3 regions of the Kitasatospora sp. NPDC089797 genome follow, and region 2 is predicted to be linked to each of the others. Evidence: riboswitches for the same ligand, from Rfam matches in the RefSeq annotation. Region 2 holds a riboswitch; each other region holds the start of a gene.
What was found. Region 2 has a riboswitch for S-adenosylmethionine ahead of thrC (threonine synthase). Riboswitches for the same ligand answer to the same signal wherever they lie in the genome.
Positions count from the first base shown of each region.

Region 1 (3,838 bases), on a different contig from region 2:
GCCGTCGGCCCGCCGAGGATCTTCCGGAGCTGTCCTACCTGGAGTGCGCGACCACCCCCGCGGTGCTCAAGGCGCTGGAGAAGGGCGGTGTCGACCTCTGCGTGCTGGACGGCGAGGCGGTGCCGGCCGGCGGACTGGGGCTCGGGCGCCAGCTCAAGGACGAGATCTACGGGTGCCCGCCGGTGCTGGTGCTGATCGGCCGGCCGCAGGACTCCTGGCTCGCCGCCTGGAGCCGGGCCGATGCCGCGATCTCCCGCCCGGTCGACCCGGTGGCGCTGGCCGAGGCGGTCGCCACCCTGCTGCGGGCCCGGCTGGCCAAGCGGGCCCCGGCCACGCGCTGAGCGGTGCCGTCTCAGTACTGGAGAAGAGGGGGTCGGGAGGGCCCCGCCGCTCGATAGGCTGGCTCCATCCGTACGGACGTCCCCCGGACCGGGGGAACCGACAACAGCTGGAGTCAGCCATGGTGAACGTGAACCCTGCGAACGGTGGTACCGACCCCGCGCAGGTGGTCCGCACCTGGCCGGACCTCCTGACGGTGCTGTTGAAGGGGGAGGACCTCGACCGCTCGTCCACCGCGTGGGCGATGGACCGGATCATGAGCGGCGAGGCGTCCCCCGTCCAGGTGGCCGGGTTCATGGTGGCGCTGCGGGCCAAGGGCGAGTCGGTCGAGGAGATCGCCGGTCTGGTCGACGCGATGTACGAGCACGCCGAGCCGCTGGACATCCCCGGCCCGGCGGTCGACATCGTCGGCACCGGTGGCGACCGGGCGAAGACCGTCAACATCTCCACCATGTCGGCGATCGTCGCGGCCGCGGCCGGGGCCAAGGTGGTCAAGCACGGCAACCGCTCGGCCTCCTCCGCCAGCGGCTCCTCGGACGTGCTGGAGAAGCTCGGGGTGGCGCTGGACCTGTCGGCCCGGCGGGTGGCCCAGGTGGCCGAGGAGGTCGGGCTGACCTTCTGCTTCGCGGCGAAGTTCCACCCGTCGATGCGGCACGCCGCCACCGCGCGGCGCGACCTCGGGGTGCCGACCGCCTTCAACATCCTCGGCCCGCTGACCAACCCGGCCAAGGTCACCGCGCACGCGGTCGGCTGCTTCGACACCCGGCTCGCCGGGCTGATCGCGGGGGTGCTGGCCCGGCGCGGGGCGACGGCGCTGGTCTTCCGCGGCGACGACGGGCTGGACGAACTGACCATCACCACCACCTCGCGGGTGTGGGTGGTGCGCGACGGGGTGGTCACCGAGACCACCTTCGACCCGCGGGACGTGGGCATCGAGCTGGTCGGCATCGAGGCGCTGCGCGGGGCCGACGCGGCCTACAACGCGGAGGTCGCCCGGCGGCTGCTGGCCGGGGAGCGCGGGCCGGTGCGGGACGCCGTCCTGCTGAACACCGCGGCGGCGCTGGTCGCGCTCGAGCTCGGCGACGCGCCGCTGACGGAGCAGCTCGCGGCGGGCATGGAGCGGGCGGCCGAAGCGATCGACTCGGGCCGGGCGCAGGACCTGCTGCGGCGTTGGTCGGAGGCCACCAGCCGGATCTGAGACGGCGGTCGAGGGCCCGGGTCGGTTCCGCCGACCCGGGCCCTCGGCTTTGCCTGCACCCCTTCAGTCCAAGGCGAATGTCCTGTCCGGATGGTGGATATCTGTTTGACCGTCCGACGTGCCCGACCTAGAGTCTTGGCCAGGTCATGAGCGACAGCGTCAAGCCCCAGCTGGCTGTCCGGCAACCCTCCGTCCGTGGCGGGGTGCCCTGGGTGAGGACCGGGTCGCCGGGCAAGTCGTCCGTGCGACAAGCGCGGACACCGGACGATCAGCACTCCCGGGGTCCCTTACCCCTGAAGGAGTGCATCCTCATGTCCGTCTCCGTTGACCTCCGCGCCCCGCTCGCCGTCCTCGGCCAGGACGTCCAGGTGCCGCTCGCCAGCGGTGAGAAGGTCGGCTACGCGGCGCTCGACTACGCGGCCAGCGCCCCGGCGCTCCAGCGGGTGTGGGACGACGTCGCCGCGTACGCGCCGTACTACGGCAGCGTGCACCGCGGTGCCGGGTACCTGTCGCAGCTGTCCACCGACCTGTTCGAGCAGAGCCGGCGGACCGTCGCGGACTTCCTCGACCTGCGCGCGGACGACCAGGTGGTCTTCACCCGGGCCACCACCGACTCGCTCAACCTGCTCGCCGCCGCCGTGCCCGCCGGCACCCGGGTGTTCGCGTTCGAGACCGAGCACCACGCCTCGCTGCTGCCGTGGGCGCACGCCGGACTGGAGGTCGGCTACCTGCGGGCGCCGCGCTCGCGGGCCGAGGCGGTGGCCGCGCTGGAGGAGGCGCTGGCCGCGGCGCCCGAGGGGCCGAAGCTGCTGTGCGTCACCGGCGCCTCCAACGTGACCGGCGAGCTGTGGCCGGTCGCGGAGCTGACCGCGACGGCGCACCGCCACGGCGCCCGGGTGGTGCTGGACGCGGCCCAGCTGGCCCCGCACCACCGGGTCTCGGTGCGGGAGTTGGGCGTCGACTGGATCGCCTTCTCCGGCCACAAGCTCTACGCGCCGTTCGGCGCCGGGGTGTTGGCGGGGCGGTCGGACTGGCTGGACGCTGCCGAGCCCTACCTGGCCGGCGGCGGGGCGACCCGGACGGTGGCCCGGGAGCTGGACGGCTCGGTGGCGGTGCAGTGGCACACCGGCCCGGCCCGGCACGAGGCCGGTTCGCCGAACGTCATCGGCGCCTACGCGATCGCCTCGGCCTGTCGGGCGCTCACCGAGGCCGGCTTCGACGCGCTGGAGGCCCGGGAGCGGGAACTGGTCGACCGGCTGACGGCGGGGCTGGCGGAGATCCCGGAGGTCCGGGTGCTGAACCTGTTCGGCGCCGGGTCGGCCCGGGTGGGCGTGCTGTCCTTCGTGGTCCGGGGCTGGAACAGCTCGCACTTCTCGGCCGCGTTGTCCGCCGAGTACGGCATCGGGGTGCGCGACGGGCTGTTCTGCGCCCACCCGCTGGTGCGGACGCTGCTCGGGGAGGAGGAGGTGGCTCCGTCCGAGTGCGGGGCGCCCGAGCCCTCGCTGCCGGGGGAGCGCAGCCTGAACGCGATCCGGGTGAGCTTCGGGGCGGGCACGCCGGACGAGCACGTCGAGCGATTCCTGACGGCCGTCCGTGAGCTGGTCACCGAGGGCGCGGCGTGGAACTACCGCAACGAGGGCGGCCGTTGCGTCGCCGACACCCGTCGCGAGGGCTGAGGCCCGCTCGTCACTCGTCCAGGCCGAGGGCGAAGGCCGCTTCCAGGTCGTGCTGGGAGTAGGTGCGGAAGGCGATCTGGGTCTCGGTGTGGGCCACGCCCGGGACCTTGTTGAGCCGGCCCGGGATGACGTCGGCCAGGTCGTCGTGACGGCGCACCCGGACCATCGCCACCAGGTCGTAGCCGCCGGTCACCGAGTACACCTCGCTGACGCCCTCGATCGCGGCGATGGCCTCGGCGATCTCCGGGATGCGGTCGACGCTGGTCTTGATCAGGACGATGGCAGTGATCACTGTGCGGGCTCCTTCATGGGGTGCGGTCAGCGTATCGGGCCTCAGCCGGGGCGTCTCGGGGGGTGCCCGACGACGGTGCAGGCGTACAGGAAGCCGGCCGAGAAGCCGATCACGTGCACCAGGTAGGCCACTCCGGGCCCGGCCGAGTGCACCGACCACCACTGCAGGGCGAACCAGAGGCCGAGGACCAGCCAGGCCGGGAAGCGCAGCGGGAGGAAGAGGAGCAGCGGGACCAGGGTGGTCACCCGGGCCCGCGGGTGGAAGCGCAGGTAGGCGCCGAGGACGGCGGAGATCGCCCCGGAGGCGCCGATCAGGACCCGGGTGGAGTCGGGG
Region 1 covers NZ_JBFBGS010000028.1:42,103-45,940, reverse strand. The annotation lists gene AB0O91_RS23165 (hypothetical protein) at 1-341, shown strand, start outside; gene trpD (anthranilate phosphoribosyltransferase) at 461-1,537, shown strand; SAM riboswitch class IV at 1,680-1,797, shown strand; gene AB0O91_RS23155 (aminotransferase class V-fold PLP-dependent enzyme) at 1,849-3,213, shown strand; gene AB0O91_RS23150 (Lrp/AsnC ligand binding domain-containing protein) at 3,224-3,505, opposite strand; gene AB0O91_RS23145 (rhomboid family intramembrane serine protease) at 3,547-3,838, opposite strand, start outside.
Region 1: it holds a riboswitch for S-adenosylmethionine, as region 2 does, so the genes downstream of both, AB0O91_RS23155 (aminotransferase class V-fold PLP-dependent enzyme) here and thrC (threonine synthase) in region 2, are expected to answer to the same signal.

Region 2 (3,838 bases):
CCCCTGGGCGCAGCCGTGCACGCCGTAATCCCCCGCACCCGGGACGCCGGGCGGCTTCCGTGAGCGGTTGATTACGTCGACCGCCGCTGAATGTATCCGGATCGACGCCCTCTGCAACAGGGTCAGCCGCCGGGAATTCCAGGGGTCCATCAAGAGACAACAGCGAACAAACCGGGAGGAAATCGGCATTACGCGCCGGACATAGCGGACGAATTACTCAAATGCCTGCAGGAATTCTGACATCTGCCTGACATGTTTCCCGGCCCGGCGCCCCGGCCGGTCCCAGCGGCCGGACGACCTCCGGCGACGCACCCCGTCCGCCGGGAGCGGAGCCCTGTTCCCAGCAGAGCCACACTCTACTCCGACTCGACCCGGAATATTCCCGCCGAAATGCAGGCGGCCGCCCGCACCCACGGAGAGTCGAATTCCGTGCGTACGGGCGGCGCGGGGAAAGGGACGGGACGGCTCAGCAGCCGCCGGCCACCGCCGGAATGATCGAGATGCCGGCGCCGTCCGCGATCTCGGTCGCCAGGCCCTCGGCGAACCGCACGTCGTCGTCGTTCACGTACACGTTGACGAAGCGGCGCAGCTTGCCGGTGTCGTCCAGGATGCGGGCCGAGATGCCCGCGTGGTTCAGCTCCAGGTCGGCGATGACCTCGGCCAGGGTGGCGCCCTCGGCGGTCACCTCGGCGGCGCCGCCGGTGTAGGTGCGCAGGATGGTGGGGATGCGGACGTTGGCGCTCATGGCTCTCCTTGCGGGGTGGGGGTGGTTCAGGCGGACGCGAGGCCGGCCGCGTGGAAGGCGTCCAGCGTCGGGCGGATGACGGCGGTCATCCCGGCCTCGGAGACGGCGTCCAGGGTCTTCAGGCCGTCGCCGGTGTTGATCGCCACGGTCTCCTTGGCCGGGTCGAGCTGGCCCGTCTCGACCAACTTCTTCAGCACCCCGACGGTCACCCCGCCCGCGGTCTCGGCGAAGATGCCCTCGGTGCGGGCCAGCAGCCGGATCGCCGCCACCACCTCCGCGTCCGTGACGTCCTCGACCGCGCCGCCGGTGCGGCGGGCGATGTCCAGCACGTACGGGCCGTCCGCGGGGTTGCCGATCGCCAGCGACTTGGCGATGGTGTCCGGCTTCACCGGCTTGATCACGTCCCGCCCGGCCTTGAACGCCGCCGACACCGGCGAGCAGCCCTCCGCCTGGGCGCCGAAGATCCGGTACGGCCGGTCCTCCACCAGCCCCAGCTTGATCAGCTCCTGCAGCCCCTTGTCGATCTTCGTCAGCTGGGAGCCGGAGGCGATCGGGATGACGATCTGCTCCGGCAGGCGCCAGCCCAGCTGCTCGCAGATCTCGTACGCCAGCGTCTTGGACCCCTCGCCGTAGTACGGCCGCAGGTTGACGTTGACGAAGCCCCAGCCCTCGCCGGCCGAGTCCCCGATCAGCTCCGAGCAGAAGCGGTTCACGTCGTCGTAGGTGCCCTCGATGCCGACCAGCTCGCCGCCGTACACCCCGGCCATCACGACCTTGCCCTGCTCCAGGTCGTGCGGGATGAAGACGCAGGAGCGGAACCCGGCCCGGGCCGCCGCCGCCCCCACCGCGCCGGCCAGGTTGCCGGTGGAGGAGCAGGACAGCGTGGTGTAGCCGAACGCCCGGGCCGCCTCGATCGCGCAGGCCACCACCCGGTCCTTGAACGAGTGGGTGGGGTTGCCGGAGTCGTCCTTGATGTGCAGCTGGGCGGTGAAACCGAGCTCACGGCCCAGGTTGTCCGCCTTCACCAGCGGGGTCCACCCGGGGTTGAGGTTCGGCTTGGACGCCACGTCGGCGGGCACCGGCAGCAGCGGCGCGTAGCGCCAGATGGACGCCGGCCCGGACTCGATCCGCTTGCGCAGTTCCTCGGCGCGCTCGCTGCCGAACTCGTAGGCGATCTCCAGCGGACCGAAGCACTCCAGGCAGGCGAAGCTGGGGCCGAGCGGGAAGCGGGTACCGCACTCCCGACAGGACAGCGCGACGGCGGGGCCCAGGTCGACGGAAACGGATGCGGCACCAGAAGGAGTCGTCGCAGTGATAGCCATGATGGCGGAGGCCTCTCTCCTCATCTTCCCCGCGGCGCGGTCGCGCCACAGGCCGGAATTGGCACCTGTCCCGCCGGGGCCTGTCGACGACAGCCGAGCGAGAAGGTTGCCGGGACGTCAACGGGCCGTTCCCTCAGTCCCTCTGGATGAGCTTGTGAAATTGTGGTGGTGCTCAACGGCGACCCCGACGTGCAAAGGTCCGACCGCTGTACGAAGACTGTATCCGAAGGCGTCAAGCCTGAACGGGACCGTCCGCCAAGCGAGATGACCCGTTCCACCCCGATCCGCCGAGGAGAGTCACCGTGCCCGCCGAACCGACCCCCGCGCTCCTCCCGCAGGCGGCGTCCTGGCTCCGCCGCCGCTCGTGGACCGCGGCCGACCGGCCGGTGCACACCCTGCTGGAGGCCAAGCGGCGCACCGGCCGCACCGTCAGCGTCGTCCTGCCGGCCCTCGACGAGGAGGCCACCGTCGGCGACATCGTCCGCACCGTCCGCCGGGAGCTGATGGAGCGGATCCCGCTGGTCGACGAACTCGTCGTGGTCGACTCCGGCTCCACCGACGCCACCGCCGAGATCGCCGCCGCGGCCGGCGCCCGGGTGGAGCACCGCGACGCCGTGCTGCCCCGGCTGCCCGCCGTCCCCGGCAAGGGCGAGGTGCTCTGGCGCTCCCTACTGGTCACCCGCGGCGACATCGTCTGCTTCGTGGACGCGGACCTGCGCGAGTTCGACCCGGCCTTCGTCTCCGGCATCGTCGGCCCGCTGCTCACCGACGAACACCTCCAGCTGGTCAAGGCCATGTACGACCGCCCGCTGGAGACCGAGAGCGGGGCGGTCGTCCCGGCCGGCGGCGGCCGGGTCACCGAACTCGTCGCCCGCCCGCTGCTCAACCTCCACTGGCCGGAACTCGCCGGTTTCGTCCAGCCCCTCGGCGGCGAGTACGCGGCCCGCCGCTCCCTGCTCGAACGGCTGCCCTTCCCCACCGGGTACGGCGTCGAGCTCGGCCTCCTGGTCGACGCCCTGGAGCTGGTCGGGCTGGACGCCCTGGCCCAGGTCGACGTCGGCGTCCGGCACCACCGCCACCAGGACGGCCAGGCCCTCGGCCGGATGGCCGCCACCATCTACCGCACCGCGCTGGAACGCCTCGACCGCGCCCACCGCCTCAAGGCCTCCGCCGACCTGGTGCACCCCCACCTCACCCAGTTCACCCGCGACCCGGAATCCCGCGCCTTCACCGCCCACACCCACCCCGTCACGGCCCTGGAACGCCCCCCGATGCACACCCTCCCCGAGTACGCCACCCGCCACTGACGGCCCCCGCAGGGGTTTGCCACCCCGGCACCACGGCAACATCCCAACCATGGGCGATCTCACGACCGAATGTTCGAGTGCGACCGGCACCGCCCCCGTGCTGGTGGCCTCCAACCGGGGACCGGTGTCCTTCAGCACGGCCGACGACGGCACGCTGACCCTGCGCCGCGGCGGCGGCGGCCTGGTCTCCGGCCTCTCCGCGATCGACGACCCCGACGCCGTCTGGGTCTGCGCCGCCCTGAACGACGCCGACCGCAGAGCCGCCCGGGAGGCCCCCGCCGGCCGCCTGGACCGGGCCGGGCACGACGTCGGCGGCCAGGCCGTCCGGATGCTCGACATCGACCCGGAGACCTTCGCCCGCGCCTACAACGGCGTCGCCAACTCCACCCTCTGGTTCGTCCACCACCTGCTCTACGCGACCCCCACCGCGCCCTCCTTCGACGCCGGCTTCCGCACCGAGTGGG
Region 2 covers NZ_JBFBGS010000027.1:5,428-9,265, reverse strand. The annotation lists gene AB0O91_RS22380 (MoaD/ThiS family protein) at 467-745, opposite strand; gene thrC (threonine synthase) at 772-2,067, opposite strand; SAM riboswitch class I at 2,085-2,220, opposite strand; gene AB0O91_RS22370 (glucosyl-3-phosphoglycerate synthase) at 2,370-3,374, shown strand; gene AB0O91_RS22365 (trehalose-6-phosphate synthase) at 3,424-3,838, shown strand, end outside.

Region 3 (3,838 bases), on a different contig from region 2:
GCTGCTCGCGATCGAGCTCCGACTCGCCGGCGTCGACACCGTCGTGATCGAACGCCACCCGCAACGCCCGGACCACTGCCGGGGATTCAACCTCAACGCCCGCGCCCTGGACCTGCTGGCCCGGCGCGGCCTCGCCGACCGCCTGATCGCCGAGGGCTGGCAGGTGCCGCACGCCGCGTTCTCCGGCCTGCCGGTGACGCTCACCCTCGCCGACGCCCGCACCGACCACCCGTACTCGCTGGGCATCCCGCAGACCAGGGTCGAGGAGGTCCTGGAAGCGCACGCGCTCGCGCTGGGAGCGGACATCCGGCGCGGACACGAACTGCGCGCCCTGGCGCAGGACTCGGAGTCCGTCACCGCGACCGTCGCCGCCGCCGGGCGCGAACACCGCATCCGGGCCGCCTACCTGGTCGGCTGCGACGGCGGCCGCAGCACCGTCCGCCGACAGACCGGCATCGACTTCCCTGGCACCCCGGCGACCGCCTTCTCCCTGCTCGGCGACGTCGAACTCGCCGACCCGGCGGCGCTGCCCTTCGGCACGAGCACCGGCCCCGGCGGGAGCGTCCTCGTCATCCCCCGCCCCGGCTACGTCAGGATCATCACCGGCGACCGGCAGCCCCCGGCGGACCGGGACGAACCGGTCACCCTCGACCTGCTCCGGAGCGCCGTCGGCGAAGCGCTCGGCCGCCCCGTCGACCTGCGCGCCGCGCGCTGGACGACCCGGTTCGGCAACGCCGCCCGGCAGGCGGCCTCGTACGTCCGGGGCAGGGTCGTCCTGGCCGGTGACGCCGCGCACATCCACCCGCCGGCCGGGGCGATCGGCGTCAACGTCGCCCTGGACGACGCGTTCAACCTGGGATGGAAACTCGCCGCCACCGTCCGCGGCACCGCCCCGGCCCATCTGCTCGACAGCTACCACGTCGAACGCCACGCCGCCGGTGCGCGGGTGCTGGCCGACACCCGGGCCCAGGTGCTGCTCGGCACCGCGGACGACCGGCTCGGGCCGCTCGTCGACCTGTTCACCCGCCTCGCCCGCCACTCGGCGGGCAACCGCGCCCTCGCCGAGACCGTCACGGGCCTGGACACCCGCTACGGAACGCACCCCGACACCGCCCACCCCTGGCTCGGCCGGCTCGCCCCGGACCTCGCGCTGCGCACGGGGCAGGGCCCGACCCGGGTGTCCGAGCTGCTCGCCTCCGGCCGGGGCCTGCTGCTCGACCTGACCGGGGGCAGTGCGCTCCGCGCGTCGTCGTCGGCGATCCCGGTGTCGGCGATCCCGGTGTCGGCGATCCCGGTGTCGTCCTCGGCGGCAGGCTGGGCGGACCGGGTGACCACCGTCACGGCGAGCTGCCCCGAGCACCCCTGGTTGCACGCCGTCCTGCTCCGACCGGACGGGCACACGGCGTGGCTGCGCAGCGCCGACGGCGACCGGCCCGACCGATCCGACGGGCTCCCGCAGGCGCTGCGGCACTGGTTCGGCGAGGCGACGGGGGACCGGCCGACGGCGGCCTGACCGGACCCCTGCCGACCCTCCGTCGAGACCCGCTTCCGTACCCCGCCGCCGGGACCCGCCGTCGGGCCTCGGCGGCGGGGTCGCCCGTAGCGATCGGGAAAAGGTTTGGCGAGCTACCCGGGAAGTCTTGTATCGTTCTCCGCGAATCATCCAGAGGGGTGGAGGGACCGGCCCTACGAAGCCCCGGCAACTCCCCGTTCGACCCGGCGTCCGAAGTACGCGCCGTGCCGTCCGGGGTCAGTGCCAACTCCGGCCTGTCGCCAACGTGGCGCGGGGAAGATGAGGAGACACGGTGCTCTCTGTGCTGTCGCTGTCCTTCGCCCGGGCGCTTCCCGCCCCGGCCCTTTCGCGTACCCGTCTCGTGTCCGGCGCAGGCATTCGGCCGACTTCCCAGGCCTGTCCTCGCTGACCACCCCGCTCCCCACCCCACCCCGTGGAGCACCCGTGAGCCGAACCCACCCCTCGCTCGCGGGAACCGAGACTGGAGTACCCGTCCATGGAGAACCTGGACCACACGAGCGGCGTCGGCGTGCTCGACAAGATCACCTCGATCCTCGGCACCCTGGAGGCCGGCCCGGCCACCCTGGCCGGGTTGGTCGACGCCACCGGCCTGGCCCGGCCGACCGCCCACCGGATCGCCGTCGCACTGGAACACCACCGGCTGCTCGGACGGGACATGCAGGGCCGGTTCGTCCTCGGCCCGCGGCTCTCCGAGCTCTCTGCCGCCGCCGGTGAGGACCACCTGCTGGCCGCCGCCGCCTCGGTCCTCACCCATCTGCGCGACGTCACCGGCGAGACCGCCCAGCTCTACCGCCGGCAGGGCGAGGTCCGGATCTGCGTGGCCGCCGCCGAGCGCCTCTTCGGCCTGCGCGACACCGTCCCGGTCGGCCTCGCCCTGCCGATGAAGGTCGGTTCCGCCGCCCAGGTGCTGCTGGCCTGGGAGGAGCCGGAGCGGCTGCACCGGGGCCTCCAGGGCGCCCGCTTCACCGCCACCGCCCTCGCCGGGGTGCGCCGCCGGGGCTGGGCCCAGTCCATCGGCGAGCGCGAGGCCGGGGTCGCCTCCGTCTCCGCACCCGTGCGCGGGCCGTCCAACCGGGTGGTGGCCGCCGTCTCGGTCTCCGGTCCGATCGAACGGCTCACCCGTCACCCCGGCGCCCGCCTGTCCCAGGCCGTCATCGAGGCGGCCGCCCACCTCACCGAGGCGCTGCGGCGCTCCTGACGGGGGCGGAGGCGGCCGGGTGTTCCCCCGGACGGGAACGGATCGGTCGGCGGGGTGTTCCCCCGGGTGTCCAACCTCACCTGACGGGCCGTCACAACAGCTCTAGGCCGACGGTGTTCAGTCGCGTCAGGTGGTGTGCGGACCGTGGCCGAGGAGTGCACCTGGGAAAGCTCGACGGCAGGACCGCCCTGGTCACCGGCAGCAGTCGGGGCATCGGGCGGGGCATCGCCGAACGCCTCGCCCGGGACGGGGCGCTGGTCGCCGTGCACTACGGCAGCAACCGGTCGGCGGCCGAGGACACGGCCGCTGCCGTCACCGCGGCCGGCGGCCGGGCCTTCACCGTGGGCGCCGAGCTGGGCGTCCCCGGCGACGTCGACACCCTCGCCGCCGGACTGGAGGCCGGGCTGCGCGAGCACGGGGAGGAGGCGCTCGACATCCTGGTCCACAACGCGGGGCTCACCATCATGGGACGCCCGATCGAGGTCCTCACCCCCGAGGAGTTCGACCGGATGATCGCCGTCAACGTCAAGGCGCCGTTCTTCCTCACCCAACGCCTGCTGCCGCGCCTGCGCGACGGCGGCCGGATCATCAACATCTCCTCCGTCTCCACCCGCACTGCCTCCGCCCACGGCATCGGCTACCCGCTCACCAAGGGCGCGGACGTCAGCGGCGGCGTCAACCTCTGACGGCGCCTTCGCCACGGAGGCCCGTCGCCACCGTCAGGCAACCGGCCCAGTCCGGCGAGCGCTCACCGGTCACCGCTGGTGAGCTGTCCGCGGAGCCCGCCACCCGACCGGGCCTCCCCGACCGCCCGAAGGAGCCCCCGTGCCGGACCCGACGACCTCGTACGCCGACCTGCGCGCGGTGGTGATCAACTGCACCCTCAAGCGCTCTCCGGAACGCAGCCACACCCAGGGCCTGATCGACGTCAGCACCGGCATCCTGCAGCGCCAGGGCGTCGCCGTCGACGTCCTGCGGGCGGTCGACCTGGACATCGCCACGGGCGTCTGGCCGGACATGACCGAGCACGGCTGGGAGACCGACGAGTGGCCGGTCGTCTACTCCCAGGTGATGGCCGCGGACATCCTCACGCTGGCCGGCCCGAT
Region 3 covers NZ_JBFBGS010000013.1:57,748-61,585, forward strand. The annotation lists gene AB0O91_RS12540 (FAD-dependent monooxygenase) at 1-1,513, shown strand, start outside; SAM riboswitch class I at 1,657-1,799, shown strand; gene AB0O91_RS12545 (IclR family transcriptional regulator) at 2,019-2,732, shown strand; gene AB0O91_RS12550 (SDR family NAD(P)-dependent oxidoreductase) at 2,888-3,418, shown strand; gene AB0O91_RS12555 (flavodoxin family protein) at 3,558-3,838, shown strand, end outside.
Region 3: it holds a riboswitch for S-adenosylmethionine, as region 2 does, so the genes downstream of both, AB0O91_RS12545 (IclR family transcriptional regulator) here and thrC (threonine synthase) in region 2, are expected to answer to the same signal.